Regions from separate parts of the Photorhabdus aballayi genome, predicted to be linked through region 1. Evidence: predicted binding sites of a transcription regulator. Region 1 holds the regulator's gene; the other holds the start of a gene.
What was found. The regulator ArgR, encoded in region 1, controls arginine synthesis, uptake and breakdown. The targets are predictions, from matches to a motif close to ANTGAATAAAAATACANT.
Positions count from the first base shown of each region.

Region 2: a site for ArgR is predicted at 1,776-1,793, ahead of argA (amino-acid N-acetyltransferase). Genes of this name have one in related genera too.

Region 1 is NZ_JAPFCD010000005.1:89,612-97,475, forward strand. It holds gene rplU (50S ribosomal protein L21) at 1-167, opposite strand, end outside; gene ispB (octaprenyl diphosphate synthase) at 419-1,390, shown strand; gene OO184_RS04505 (DNA-binding protein) at 1,412-1,792, opposite strand; gene OO184_RS04510 (DNA-binding protein) at 1,869-2,216, opposite strand; gene OO184_RS04515 (helix-turn-helix domain-containing protein) at 2,402-2,668, shown strand; gene mdh (malate dehydrogenase) at 2,770-3,708, opposite strand; gene argR (transcriptional regulator ArgR) at 4,165-4,635, shown strand; gene mpl (UDP-N-acetylmuramate:L-alanyl-gamma-D-glutamyl-meso-diaminopimelate ligase) at 4,681-6,051, opposite strand; gene fbp (class 1 fructose-bisphosphatase) at 6,217-7,221, shown strand; gene OO184_RS04540 (hypothetical protein) at 7,683-7,864, opposite strand, start outside.
Region 2 is NZ_JAPFCD010000010.1:61,410-69,273, forward strand. It holds tRNA gene OO184_RS07710 (tRNA-Met) at 6-82, shown strand; tRNA gene OO184_RS07715 (tRNA-Met) at 112-188, shown strand; gene amiC (N-acetylmuramoyl-L-alanine amidase AmiC) at 316-1,560, opposite strand; gene argA (amino-acid N-acetyltransferase) at 1,806-3,140, shown strand; gene OO184_RS07730 (SPM autocatalytic domain-containing protein) at 3,478-7,864, opposite strand, start outside.

The DNA of each region.
Region 1 (7,864 bases):
CCTTCAACGACAGGAGCGCCGATTTTGATGTCATCACCATTAGCGACCATCAGAACCTGGTCAAACTCAACAGTTTCACCCGTTGCGATGTCCAGCTTTTCCAGGCGAATTGTTTGACCTTCGCTGACTCGGTGTTGTTTACCACCACTTTGGAAAACCGCGTACATATAAACTCCGCTTTCCGCACGCCCCCTTAAATATCATTCCAGAGCGCGCTATAAATATTCATAATAGGGCGCGAATTCTACGCAAAAAAGCCTAAGAAGACAAGTGCAGAATTAGAGCAGATGATAAAAAAACATAGTTGCTGAATTGTCATTTATTTAGACTGTTTTTCGAGTACAATCAAGACACAGCAATAACTATTTTAATGTTAATATGAACACAGCTCTGCATTAAAACCCATAGCCGAAAAAATATGAATTTAGAATCTATTATCAAGCTAACCGCTGATGATATGGCAGCGGTAAATGAAACCATTCTTAGTCAGTTGAATTCTGACGTTACGCTTATTAATCAGTTGGGCTACTACATAATCAGTGGCGGTGGAAAACGCCTCCGGCCAATCATTGCCATCCTAGCTAGCAGAGCATTGGGTTATCAGGGTGATAAGCATATTACTGTTGCTGCATTGATTGAATTTATCCACACAGCGACTCTGTTACATGATGACGTCGTGGATGAATCAGACATGCGACGTGGCAAAGCAACTGCCAATGCCATGTTTGGTAATGCAGCAAGCGTACTAGTTGGTGATTTTATATACACCCGCTCTTTCCAGATGATGACAGCTCTTAACTCCATGCGAGTTCTTAAGTTGATGTCAGAGGCAACCAATGTTATCGCTGAAGGCGAAGTTTTACAGTTGATGAACTGCAATGATCCAAATATTTCTGAAGATGATTATATGCGGGTGATTTACAGTAAAACAGCCCGATTGTTTGAAGTCGCCGCCCACTCTTCCGCAATTCTTTCTAACGCCACCCCAGAGCAAGAAACAGCTTTGCAAAATTACGGATGTTATTTAGGCACTGCATTCCAGTTAATAGATGACTTACTCGATTATGATGCCGATAGCGATACATTAGGCAAAAATACTGGAGATGATCTTAACGAAGGTAAACCGACATTGCCTTTGCTGCACGCTATGAATCATGGTACTCCAGAACAATCAGTACTTATTCGTGAAGCAATTGAAAAAGGTAATGGCCGCCATTTACTCGAAACCGTGCTGGCAACCATGAAACAATGCGGCTCACTGGAATATACCCGTAAACGAGCAGAGGAAGAAGCAGATAAAGCAATAGCTGCTTTGCAGGCGCTGGAAAACTCCCCATACAAGCAAGCACTCGTGGGGTTAGCCCATATTGCCGTACAACGCCTTTCTTAATCGATAGAACAAAACCTGGGGTTAATCTGACTCCAGGTTTTTCTCTGCGTCTTCAACACCTACATCAATATAACCAATAAGTTTTGCCAGCCCCTCTCGAAGGATAAATTTCACAATTTTTTCCCGCTCAACTTTAGTTAATTGATAGTAAGCCTCAATCCAAATTAAGAATGGGTCTTGCCGTTTGTTTGCATAATCAATAGTGCTTTCCCCTACAGATAGCACATTAAGTACATCCTCAGGCAAACTATTTATATGATATTCAAGAGCCTTGCCCTGAACACCCCGTTTACGTCTATATTCCCATCCTTCCCGCCTTGCCATCAGATTTATTCCCTGTGGCGAAGAAGGAAGTCCGGCAATACCAACCAGCTCTTTAGCTGAGTACCATTCTTTTTTCATACTTTTCTTCTCACTTTGCACCGGGATAATGAAGAAGAATCCAAGTTAGTTGGCATTTTTAATTTCCAAAAGTGGGTTAAATAACAGAAATTTTTTCTAAAAAACTTCTGATACCATCCCGTAAGATCATGGCTGTCACAGCCTGTTTCTCAGATTCTGATAACTGATGGAAAGCTCCAACCCAAATCGATAAAGGATCTTGTTTCTGCACCTGATACTCAGAAGATGATTCATGAAGCTCCAATGCTGCAATGGTCGTTTCCGGGAAACAGGAGTAGTGATACTCGACTGCTTTACCTTGCACACCTTGTCTTTTCTGACGTAACCACTCCTCGCGTTTTGCTCTGGCATTAACTCCTTGTGGTGATCCAGGTAACTCACCCACGCCGATTAACTCCTTGGCCGAATACCACTCTTTTTTCATCACGTTTCTCTATTTTTGTTACCAAGTTCAAAAAAGAAGCCTTTAAGAAAAAATTTGGAAATATTTTTAGAAAAATAATGCTATTTTATTTCTCAATAACAGGTTTAAGTTCGTTATTGCTCTCATGCGTACCTGTTATTTATACCACTAAGATAGCATCAAATTTAATAAAAAAAGGATTAAAAATGATTTCAAGGAAATCTGATTGGCATCCTGCCGATATAATTGCAGCTTTACGCAAGCGGGGAACAACCTTAGCTGAAGTATCACGCAGAGCAGGGCTTAGCTCATCGACCCTAGCTAATGCGCTATCTCGCCCGTGGCCAAAGGGGGAATGGATAATTGCGAATTATCTGGAAATACACCCTTCAGAAATTTGGCCAAGTCGTTATTTTGATCCAAATACTGGAGAGTTATTAGAAAGGAAAGTACGCGAACAAACAAATAATTAGCTAACGAATTATATTAGTTGAATAAAAACCGCCGGTAATTCTCTATACCAGCGGTTTTATTATTTCATAGATATATATTTTTTACTTATAAAATATATTAATTAGTTATTAATAAATTTTTCGCCTAATTCTATATCTTTTCTCAATACATCCAGCATGCCTTCCAGTGCTGCCTGTTCAAAATCACTCAATTGACCAATGTCCAAACGCTCTTCTACACCATTTTTACCCAAACGAATCGGCTGAGCGAAGAAGCGAGCATATTCGCCATCACCTTCAACATAAGCACATTCCACAACATCACTTTCGCCTTGTAAGCCGCGGACTAGAGAGAGGCCCAGACGAGCCGCAGCTTGCCCCATAGACAAAGTTGCAGACCCTCCACCCGCTTTAGCTTCTACCACTTCAGTACCGGCATTCTGGATACGTTTAGTCAAGGAAACCAGCTCTTCATCAGTAAAGCTCACACCAGGGACCTGAGACAACAGAGGTAAGATTGTCACACCAGAATGACCACCGATAACGGGTACTTCGATTTCCTGTGGTTTTTTACCTTTCAATTCAGCAACAAAAGTATTAGAGCGAATAACATCCAGGGTCGTGACGCCAAACAGGCGATTTTTGTCATATACACCCGCTTTTTCCAGCACTTCGGCTGCAATAGCTACAGTTGTGTTGACTGGGTTAGTAATAATCCCAATCAGTGCTTTCGGACAAGTTTTAGCCACTTGTTCTACCAGGTTACGAACGATCCCCGCATTAACATTAAACAGATCTGAACGATCCATACCTGGTTTACGGGCAACCCCGGCAGAAATCAATACAACATCTGCTCCTTCTAATGCGGGAGTTGCATCTTCACCAGCAAAACCTTTAATTTTCACTTCCGTTGGAATGTGGCTCAGATCAACAGCCACCCCAGGCGTCACCGGAGCGATATCATATAAAGAGAGTTCTGAACCTGAAGGAAGCTGGGTTTTTAGTAGAAGAGCAAGAGCCTGACCAATACCACCGGCTGCACCGAGAACTGCAACTTTCATCCTGATACTCCTTAAATCGTTTATACTTTAAAATGCTGTAAATTCATCTGGTTAAGAACCATAGATTACTACGTTTTTGAAAACAATCTGTTAACAGCCAAATTGTGGACTTACGCTCTAATAGTGGGACGCAAAAGTCGCCGTATTCTAGGCAAAATGCTTATCTGTTAATGAGATAATGGACACTATTTTGAGAATTTCTCTACGATTTCACGAAATAATAGGCTAAATACCTTACACCCAACAACAACGCCAAACAACATCATTTGATTAACAATATATTTACCTGATAACCCATTAAAAAAAGCAAATTTTCATATTCATGTTTTATGAATTTCTATATAACATAAGACCAATTTTTCATGGTTCAAATTGGCTATAAAATCATTATTATTGCATAAAAATTCATTTATATGCATAATGGCAAGCTTCATAGCTGATTGAATATGGTGAAATATGCGTACTCCCTCTAAACAGGAAGATTTAGTAAAAGCTTTCAAGGCGTTATTGAAAGAAGAAAAATTTAGCTCTCAAGGTGAAATTGTCACTGCTTTACTGGAAGAAGGTTTTGAGAACATTAACCAATCCAAAGTTTCCAGAATGCTCACTAAATTTGGTGCTGTTCGCACCCGTAATGCCAAAATGGAGATGGTCTACTGTCTACCTGCTGAACTTGGCGTCCCAACAGCCACTAGCCCACTAAAAAACTTGGTACTGGACGTTGATCACAACCATTCAATTGTTGTCATTCGCACAAGTCCCGGTGCTGCACAGCTTATTGCCCGTCTGCTAGATTCTCTTGGTAAAGCAGAAGGTATACTTGGCAGTATCGCTGGTGATGACACCATTTTTACCACACCGGCTAGAGGTTTTACGGCAGAACAGCTACGTGAAGCAATTCTTGGGTTATTCGAACAAGAACTTTAAATGAACGCGCCAACAATGGCGCGATTCATTTTCCCGCAGTTATTTTCAGGATCGACAAGCTTTTTTATTCAGTGCAAATAGCAATTTTTCATGAATACCACCAAACCCACCATTACTCATAACCAGAATATGATCACCCTGTTGTGCCTTATCAACAATCATATTTACCAGTGAATCGATATCAGCACTCCAGTAAGCAGGCTGAACACAGCGATCTGCAATTTCTGATACATGCCATTTAATATTAGCTGGCTGAAATAAGAACACTTCGTCAGCACGTCCTAATGCTGGCGCGATCTCATTCTTACTGATACCCATTCTCATGGTATTTGAACGTGGTTCCAACACAGTAATAATACGCGCAGTTCCACCAACCTTGCTACGCAGAGCTTCTAAAGTTGCCAGCATTGCTGTCGGGTGATGAGCAAAATCATCATAAACGGTGATGCCATTCTCCTCACCACGTAACTCAAGGCGACGACGCGCATTAATAAATCCGCTTAGAGCACAGCAGGCATCGGCTGGCTGGACACCAACATGATGCGCAGCGGCAATTGCAATCAGCCCATTGCGCATATTATGTTCACCCACCAGCGACCAGTTCACCTCTCCAACAACTTTACCATCATACAACACCTGATAATTACGGCTGTCTGTACTGATCTTTTTTGCCTGCCAGTTACCGGTTTCACCTACTAGCTCCAATTCACTCCAGCAGCCCATAGACAAAACCTGTTTCAGGTTAATATCGTTATCCGGAGCAAGGATCTTACCACTACCCGGAACGATCCTAACAAGATGATGGAACTGTCTCTGGATAGCAGCCAGATCGCCAAAAATATCGCCATGATCGAATTCCAGATTGTTCATGATCAGCGTACGTGGGCTGTAATGCACAAACTTAGATCGTTTATCAAAAAAAGCGCTGTCATATTCATCAGCTTCTATTACGAAAAACGGACTTTCCCCGATCTGAGCTGATGTTTCAAAATTCCCCGGAACACCACCAATTAAGAAACCGGGTTTATAACCACAAGTTTCCAAAATCCAGGCTAACATACCCGCAGTTGTTGTCTTGCCATGCGTCCCCGCAACCGCCAGCACCCAACGTTCAGATAAAACATAATCATGCAGCCATTGTGGGCCAGAAGTATAAGGGAGCCCACGCTCCAGCACAGCTTCTACACAAGGATTCCCACGGCTCATAATATTACCGATGATGACCATATCTGGCTCAGAATCCAACTGTGCCGGGTCATATCCCTGAATCAAATTAATCCCATGTTTTTCCAGTAAGGTACTCATTGGTGGATAAACATTGGCATCAGAACCAGTCACTTCATGGCCTAGAGAACGAGCCAAAATTGCCAGTCCCCCCATAAAAGTGCCGCAGATACCAAGAATATGAATACGCATTGATTTCCTATTCCATAGTATAAAGTTAGTCACTATTCTAACCATCAAAAGCAAGATAAGAAATGGAATAGCCTATGAATCATCCCTTTCTTTGGCTAAACTGCCCGCGTAAGAGTGCAATGGACACTCTAAAACCACTATCAAATCACATTCAGGACTTTCGTCATGAAAACATTAGGCGAATTCATCGTCGAAAAGCAGCACGATTTTTCTCACGCTACGGGTGAACTCACTGCATTGCTTTCCGCTATTAAGCTCGGAGCAAAAATCATTCACCGTGATATCAACAAAGCCGGTTTAGTGGATATTTTAGGAACCAGCGGTGTGTCCAATATCCAAGGCGAGGTGCAGATGAAACTGGACCTGTATGCTAATGAAAAACTCAAAGCAGCACTGAAAGCACGCGGTGAAGTTGCGGGGATCGCTTCAGAGGAAGAAGATGATATCGTTATTTTCGAAGGAGACCGCGCTGAAAACGCAAAATATGTTGTTTTGATGGACCCATTAGACGGTTCTTCAAATATTGATGTAAACGTTTCCGTCGGTACTATCTTCTCTATCTACCGCCGAATTACCCCAATCGGCCAGCCAGTGACTAAAAAAGATTTCCTGCAACCAGGTCATCGTCAAGTTGCCGCCGGATATGTTGTTTACGGTTCTTCAACTATGCTGGTCTACACCACCGGCTGTGGGGTACACGCCTTTACTTACGATCCTTCCTTGGGAGTATTTTGTCTTTCCCATGAGAAAGTTCAGTTCCCACCCAATGGCAATATGTACTCCATCAACGAAGGGAATTACATCAAATTCCCTATGGGGGTAAAGAAATACATCAAATATTGCCAGGAACAAGATGAAGCGACTCAGCGCCCTTACACCACCCGTTATATTGGTTCGCTGGTTGCTGATTTCCACCGCAATTTGCTGAAAGGTGGAATCTATATCTATCCAAGTACTGCCAGCCACCCATCAGGAAAATTGCGCCTGCTATATGAATGTAATCCAATGGCATTCCTGGCTGAACAAGCCGGAGGTAAAGCCAGTGATGGCGTCAATCGCATTTTGGATATCATCCCATCCAAACTGCACCAGCGCGTACCTTTCTTTGTGGGTAGTAAATCGATGGTGGAAAAAGCCGAGAGTTTTATGGCTGAGTTCCCAGATGAGTAATTTCATCGGTTAATTTACATAAGAGGCGGTATACCGCCTCTTTGGAAACAAAACATGAGAAAACAAATCAAATATTTTCTAAAATCAGCGTATTATCTTGGAGTACTATATATCTTAGAGTACTATAATAGTGCCAAAATGCTTAATTAAATAGGGATAGAACATAAGCAGCCCCACAGTACGGGCTAAGAATAATATACTACTGACTATTCCTGACATATTTGTACTAAGACCACTTTTCTCAGCAATAACAAAGTAAAAGTTGAGAAAAACAGCCCATGAAAAGAAATAAGAGAAACATAGTGTTTTTAATACATTAATTAACATATACCCTATGGATTTCAAGATGCATCGCGACGGCAAGGGAGCGAATCCCCGGGAGCATAGAGAACTATGTGACCGAGGTGAACGAGTGCAGCCAACAAAGAGGCAACTTGAAAGATAACGGGTATATATGATTACTACCTTAACGCCTTATTTATCAATCCTATCGCAATATTAAAACCTTTTGGTTCAGATATTGCAGAGTGAGCACAATTTACTAGTTCTATGGTTACCATATCAGAGTACTTTAACTTATCCATAAAGTATTTTTCATCGTTGGAAAAAAATAACGATATAGGTTTAATTGGTTTTACACTCA
Region 2 (7,864 bases), on a different contig from region 1:
ACGGACGCGGGATGGAGCAGCTTGGTAGCTCGTCGGGCTCATAACCCGAAGGTCGTCGGTTCAAATCCGGCTCCCGCAACCAATTTTCGCTACTCAAAATATTAAAACGGACGCGGGGTGGAGCAGCTTGGTAGCTCGTCGGGCTCATAACCCGAAGGTCGTCGGTTCAAATCCGGCCCCCGCAACCAATTCTCTATGCGTTTCAGCGTAAAAATTCCAGAAGTGACTTCTAAATAATTTTTAGATAATTTTGTCGCCGTCGTATCTGTACTCAGTTTAATGATAATAGAGAGAGCAGATACGTGGCCTCAGAACTCAAATCGCCAAATTCCCCCCATTCTTGAAATAAGCTTTGATACCCGCAAAAATCGACTCTGCGATCTGCTGCTGGAAGCGCGCAGTTTTCAGTTTTCGCTCCTCCTCCAGATTACTAATAAACGCAGTCTCTACCAAAATCGAAGGAATATCCGGTGCTTTCAGTACCGCAAATCCAGCCTGATCTACCTGATTTTTATGAAGTTTATTCACTTTTCCCATGCGTTTGAGCACTTCATTGCCAAATTTAAGGCTGTCATTGATTGTCGCAGTTTGTAACAAATCAAACATCGTGTGATCCAGATACTTATCACCGCTTTTACTTACCCCGCCAATCTGATCAGCTTCATTCTGCGTCTGGGCTAGAAAACGTGCGGTATTACTGGTTGCACCTTTAGTCGAGAGTGCAAAAACCGAAGAACCACGGGCAACTCGGTTAGTAACGGCATCAGCATGAATAGAAACGAATAGATCAGCCCGCATCTTACGCGCTTTTGCCACCCGGACTTTTAGCGGGATAAACACATCTTCATTACGGGTCATATAAACTTTCATCCCCGGTTCACGCTGAATCAGCGTTTTCAATCGACGAGCAATTTGCAGAACAATATCTTTTTCGCGGGTCTTGTATTTGCCAATAGCACCAGGATCTTCCCCGCCATGCCCTGGATCAAGCATGATAACGATTGGCCTGTCTTTACCTGCCTTGCCTGACTTTGGTCTTTCCACTGGCAGATCTTCTGCCAAATGACCTTTATTGTACTCTTCGAGTAGAGCAAGTAATGGATCATCATCCGTATTCGTTCCTGTTACGGGATAAATATCCAACACCAGACGATGTTTAAATTTCGCCACTGGTTTCAACGTAAACATATGTGGACTGACCGATTGCTTAACTTCGAACACCAAGCGAACGGTTTTAGGATTAAACTGCCCCACCCTGACCAGTTTAAGGTAAGGGTCGCGGGATTGAATCTGCTCCCCCATCCCGCTTAGAGCATGATTGAGTTGTACACCGTCAAGATCAACCACAATTCTATTTGGATTTTTCAGCGCAAACTGGCGATATTTGAGTGGAATATTGGATTCAAGCGTTACACGGGTATAACTGGATGCCGGCCAAATACGTACTGCGATAATTTTTGCTGACGCTGCGTAACCCACCTGGCTAACACTAAGTAACCACATCGCTGCGGCTCCCTGCAACAAACGACGTCGTGACAGATTATGATCTGAATGACTCATCTACTTAATATTCCATTCATAAAATACAAACATTCAGGGTGACATTCACCAAATGAAACGATCAAATGAAAAACTTTAACCAATCAGCATTATGCTGTCATCAATAAACAGCATTTTATATTTTGCAAATTATTAACGTCTACAGGTACATGAAAATGTTTTTATCTGAATTGCCTCTTGCCATTTTTCCTCAAAAGGAATAAAAAAGCATAAATTACGAATAAAAATTCAATCGAGAGTCTGTTATGAAAGAACGCAGCACCGAATTAGTTGAAGGATTTCGTCATTCTGTTCCGTACATCAATGCACATCGTGGTAAAACCTTTGTTATTATGCTTGGTGGAGAGGCTATTGCTCATGAAAATTTCTCTAATATCATCAACGACATAGGATTACTGCATAGTTTAGGCATCCGCCTGGTGGTCGTCTATGGCGCCAGACCTCAAATTGAACAAAACCTTGCAGATCATCATTACAAACCGGTTTACCACAAACATACCCGTGTGACCGATAATAAAACATTAGAATTAGTCAAACAATCTGCTGGTTTGCTGCAACTGGATATCACCGCACGTCTTTCTATGAACCTGAATAATACACCGTTACAAGGCGCTAATATTAATGTCGTTAGCGGCAATTTTATAATTGCTCAACCGCTTGGTGTTGATGATGGTGTAGATTATTGCCACAGTGGAAAAATTCGCCGTATTGATGAGGACGCTATAAATCGTCAATTAGACAATGGCGCAATCGTACTAGTTGGCCCTGTTGCAGTTTCTGTCACTGGAGAGAGTTTTAATTTAGCATTTGAAGATGTTGCTACGCAGTTAGCTATCAAACTACAGGCTGAAAAACTAATTGGTTTCTGCTCTACTCAAGGTGTACAAGACAAAGACGGAAAAATCCTATCGGAAGTTTTTCTTAACCAAGCACCAGAACTGATTAAAGAGCTCGAAGTTAAAGGTGACTACTATTCAGGTACAATCCGTTTTTTACGGAGTGCGGTAAGAGCTTGCCGGAGTGGCGTTCGTCGCAGCCATTTATTGAGTTATCAGGCAGATGGTTCTCTACTGCAAGAATTATTCTCCCGTGATGGTATTGGCACCCAAATAGTCATGGAAAGCGCAGAACAAATACGCCGGGCTAATATCAATGATATTGGTGGTATTCTCGAACTTATTCGCCCGCTGGAACAACAAGGTATTCTGGTTCGCCGTTCAAGAGAACAACTTGAGAGAGAAATTGATAAATTCATCATTATCGAACGCGACAACCTGACTATCGCCTGTGCTGCGCTCTACCCTTACCCTGAGGAGAAAATTGGCGAAATGGCTTGTTTAGCCGTTCACCCTAAATATCGCAGCTCTTTAAGAGGTGAAGTACTATTGAATCGCATTGCAGAACACTCCAAACAGTTCGGACTGGAAAAACTGTTTGTCCTGACTACCCGCAGCATTCATTGGTTCCAGGAACGGGGTTTTGAGCCAGCAGAACTCTCAATGCTACCGATTCAGAAACAAGAGTTATACAACTATCAGCGCCGTTCTAAGATTCTTATGCTGAATTTGGAACCACAGTAATAAACGTACTCATGCCGAAAAAGCCGACTTTTGCGAAAAGAGTATGCTGAATATATCAGCCGTTTTGACTGGAAACTGGGACTTTGGACTTGTGCATATTATATGATTACCGCAGACGGCGCTCCGATTAAGAGACTAAAAATAGACATCAAGAAGCAAGAAAATCCAACGAAATAACAGCTCTTCGAGCTATTTGTTCTCCATCTCCCCCTAATGCTAAAAGCGCGTTTACTCACAATGAGCATTCAGGAGGGAGAATTCCGCAGGTTTTGTTAAACGACGCAATTCACCTATTTATGGAAGACCCGCGATAACCATCGCGGGTCTTGTTACCGAGTTAGTGCCAGTTAGCTGCCAGCACAGGTTGCAGCCGCTGTTGCTCGACATCGCCGAGCATTGTGGTCGCAGGCGCTGGTGGCGCGAAGGCAGCCATAGCCTGGACAAGATTTTCGACATTACTGTCCATCAATCGATGACCGTCACCCGCCATGATGCTACCTGGTCGTTCGGCGGGACTGGCATACCAATTATGCAGTGTTACCTCCTGCTTGCTGCCAATGACCGAAATTTGCAGATCCTGCCCTTCATGCTGGAACCACAGACGCTCAGGGCTGATATCCTTTCCAAACACCAACCGCCCCCTATTACCGCTAAATTCCAAATCGTTGTCCCCATGCCCGACTTCTACCGTCGACATATCACCACTGTCCACAATATGGTTATTACCCTCCCCGACTTTCACTTTCGACATAAAACCGCTGGTCACGATATGGTTATCACCATTCCCTACTTCTACTGTCGACAACTCACCGCTGGTCACAATATCGTTATTACCATCCCCTACTTCTACCGTCGACATATCACCGCTGGTCACAATATTGTTATTACCATCCCCTACTTTCACCCTCGCTGAAATTCTTGGGATGGTAATGCGATTATTACCATGCCCGACTGTTAGTCTGTCGACCTTGCCGGCAATGACATTGTTACCATTACCTAGAGTGATATCGGCAAAACGGCCCATCACATTCACCTTATTGTCACCGTTGCCGGCAACCACTTTGCCATTTCCAGCATCCACATTGTGGGTAATGATGTTGTTGCCATGTCCGACTGTTAGTCTGTCGATATTGCCAACAATGACGTTTTTACCGTTACCTAGCGTGACATCGGCAAAGCGGCCCACCACATTCACCTTATTATCACCGTTGCCGGCAACTATTTTGCTATCCATAGCTTCCACATTGTGGGTAATGCTATTATTACCATGCCCGACTGTTAGGTTGCCGACATTGCCGACAATGACATTGTTACCATCACCTAGAGTGATATCGGCAAAGCTGCCCATCACATTCACCTTATTGTCACCGTTGCCGGCAACTATTTCGCTATCCCTAGCTTCCACATTGATAGTCTTACTCTCGTCCCCCAACGTAACCTTAGCAAAGGGAATTTCGACCGTAATGGAATTAGGGTCAGTAGTCACCGGTGTAGGTTCCGCTGCTGGCTCAATTTTCGGAACGTTAAGCGTTGTGCGCGGCTCAACAGGAGGAGTGCTAGTCGGCTTCCGGTCAATCAGTGACATCCGATCAACATTCTGGTCAAAATGCGACCTCAGGTCGACAAAGCCAGTGCCAATTCTAATCGGCTCCAGCTTAACAGGGGTAACTTTAATCATATCCCGGTTAATAGGTGACATCCGGTCAACATTCTGGTCAAAATGCGACCTCAGGTCGACAAAGCCAGTGCTAATTCTAGTCGGCGTCAGCTTAACAGGGGTAACTTTAATCATATCCCGGTCAATATCAATAGGAGAAATTTTAGTCAGACTCCAGTCAATAAGGGGAATACTAACCGGCTCCCTTGGGGGAATACTAATCGGCTTCCGGTCGATAGGGGAAAGTGGTAAAGGCTTGTCAACACCAAGAGGGCCGACAATTGGTGTCAATGAGCTCGGTACAGTCACCGTCGGTTTATCGGGAGATTGCGTCACCACTGGCCCGACCGTTGGCACCAAATCCGGCGAAGGCTCCGCAAAGAGGAAGTCGGCCGCATCGACCTGCGAAATATCCAAGGTATCGAGATACAGCAACTTCACGTTTGAATCAGTACCGCTGGCCCCATTAAAGACAACTTCAACGCCATGAATTTGTGACAGGCCGTTGATCGTGCCACGATTACTCTTAGCAATGGTTAGTTGGCTGAAATCAGTGATTCCGGTTTGACGCAAATCAATTTTATCAATGCCGTGACGGAATCCACGTAATGCATTCTTATAGTCCTTGACGCCCGGTTGGGCTGCCACCACAAAAACATCTGACGCCGCACTGTCATGACTATAGATCGTTCCATTCAAGCTAAATTTCATCTGCCCCTGAGCGTCGCTAGTGAGCATGACGCCCTTGCCGCCGCCCTTAAGGATCACGGTTCCCAAGCCTTCTTGTGGCTGGAGCGTTGAGGCGTCGCTACTCGTGTAAGCTACTGGGGCAATAAAGGTGTTCTGGAACTTGAAGTTCGCCGCACCGATCCCGGCGAGTGTCTGATTTTTCAGGACAATACTCTGCCCCTTATCCAGATCGACCTTAACATCCGCCCCCTGTTGCGTCAGCAACAGATCGGCAAATGTTTTGCCACCAAATCCGACCAGATCGATGATTTCGCCACGAGCGGCCTCGAAGTTGCTGATGATATCGCTGCCTGCCTCACGGCGGTGAACCACAAAGAAGTCCTTACCCGCACCGCCTGCCAGTGTGTTGTTTCCACGCCCGCCATCAAGCAATGCATCCGCATTACCTGCCACCAGCGTATCGTTGCCATCGCCGGTGACGATGTTCTGAATACCCGACGGATTCTTTATCGTCAACGCTGTGCCGCCAATATTGGCAACGCCAGTCAGCAAGTTGACTGAGGTATCCCGCGAAACAGCCGCCGCATTGAGGGTATTACGCCCTCCCGCCACGCCATTGACCGCGTCATCCAACACCGCGCGGTTGGCCTGCCCGACCACCGATTGGATATATTCGTCGGTGTAAAAGTAAGTGTCATCCGGGGTGCTCTTGCTGCCGTACAAACGTAGCGACCAGGCATTTAATGTGACCGGCAGGCCGGAATTCGCATCGGTCACTTGGAGGGTCCAATTGCCAGCCGAGCGCTCGCCAAAATCATGAGTCGACATAAAGCTGTACTTGAACGTTCCCGACTGGCTACTACCCAGATCGCTCGCACTCGCGCCCGGCATGCCGTCTGGAACCTTACCCTGACGATTGAGCAATATGCTCTGAGTGCCATCTGGAGAGATCAGTTTGAGCGTCAGATCGCCAAGACGGCCTACCTGAGCGTCAAAATCGATCTCGACATGCTCAACATTCAGACCGGCATTCATGGCGATGGATGACGTCAGCGTCTCACCCGCAGCCAAAGTTTTCCCCACAGGACCGCTGGATGCGCTATAGACGTACTCGTTAGCAGCAGTGCTTTGAGTCATCCAAGACTCAGCCAAACGAACAGCGGCTCGCGCATCGACTTGACCGAAACCATAATCGTTGCTGGTATGCATGCCGCCGCCATTCCAGCTATGGCTGTTATTATCGTTCCATTTGGTAGATGGGTCATTGATCTTGCGAGCGGATAGAGCAAGGATCTGCTGCACATCCCGATAACCTAAGTTCGGGTTGGCCTCAAGCATCAGCGCAACAACACCGGAGATTATCGGAGCGGCAAAGCTGGTGCCTTGCATGCTGGTGTAGTCATTGCCGAAAGTTGAGCCACGTTCGGTTTTCAGCATATGGCTGGTAGACACGACATTGCTGCCCGGCGCCGAAACCAGCAGGCTGGCTCCCGGATTGGAGAACGGTGAAGAACCAATCTGCAAAGTCGATAAATCGCCCTGTGCGTTGATCGCACCGACTTCCACCGAAAAACGGTTGTTATTGGTCAGCGACCCTTGGGCATTGCCGCCTTCTGCACGATTATTGCCGCCCGCCGCTACGATGACGGTACCCAATCCGCCACGACCATTAGCCGCCGCGTACTGCGCATTCATACTCAACGACGCGGCAGTATTTATAGAGCCGTCCTGAAAGCTGCTGAGCGCGAAATCGTTGGTAAATCCCCAGCTATTGTTGGCAACGTCAAAACTGACCATATGCCCCAGTCCCGCAAGATCGGCACCGTCATTAGCCAGATAATAGCCGCCCAACGTAGCATCATGGGCAACCCCGACGCCGCCTGTATTATTCTTCGCCGCGACCATTACACCCGCCACCATTGTCGCGTGGTTGGAGACCACGTCCGGCAAGGTGCCATTGGTTTGTTGAGTCTGCAACCAAGCTTTATCGACATTCGCTGCAAGGTCGGGGTGATTGATATCAAATATTTCAGGCGCGGTGGCAAACTTACCGCCCGGCTCGAACTGACCAATGCGTACCCCCTTGCCGGTGTAGTCCTTCCAGACTGGCAGAATATTGGCATCGCTCAGATACCACTGCTGAGCAGCCAATGGATCGAGAGGAACTTCCGGGGTCAGTAACGTGACAGGGGCACGCATCGGCGCTGTTTCCCCGCTGTTCAGGTCTACTACCGATGCCGAAGGATTACCGGCCGCATCGGTGACACCGTATTTGAAGCTGATCAGCCCAGTGTAAAGCGGGTCCGGCGTAAACAAGACATCGCCTTGGTTTGTGAGGCTGACCGTACCACCTATCGCATCACCAACATTGGCAATG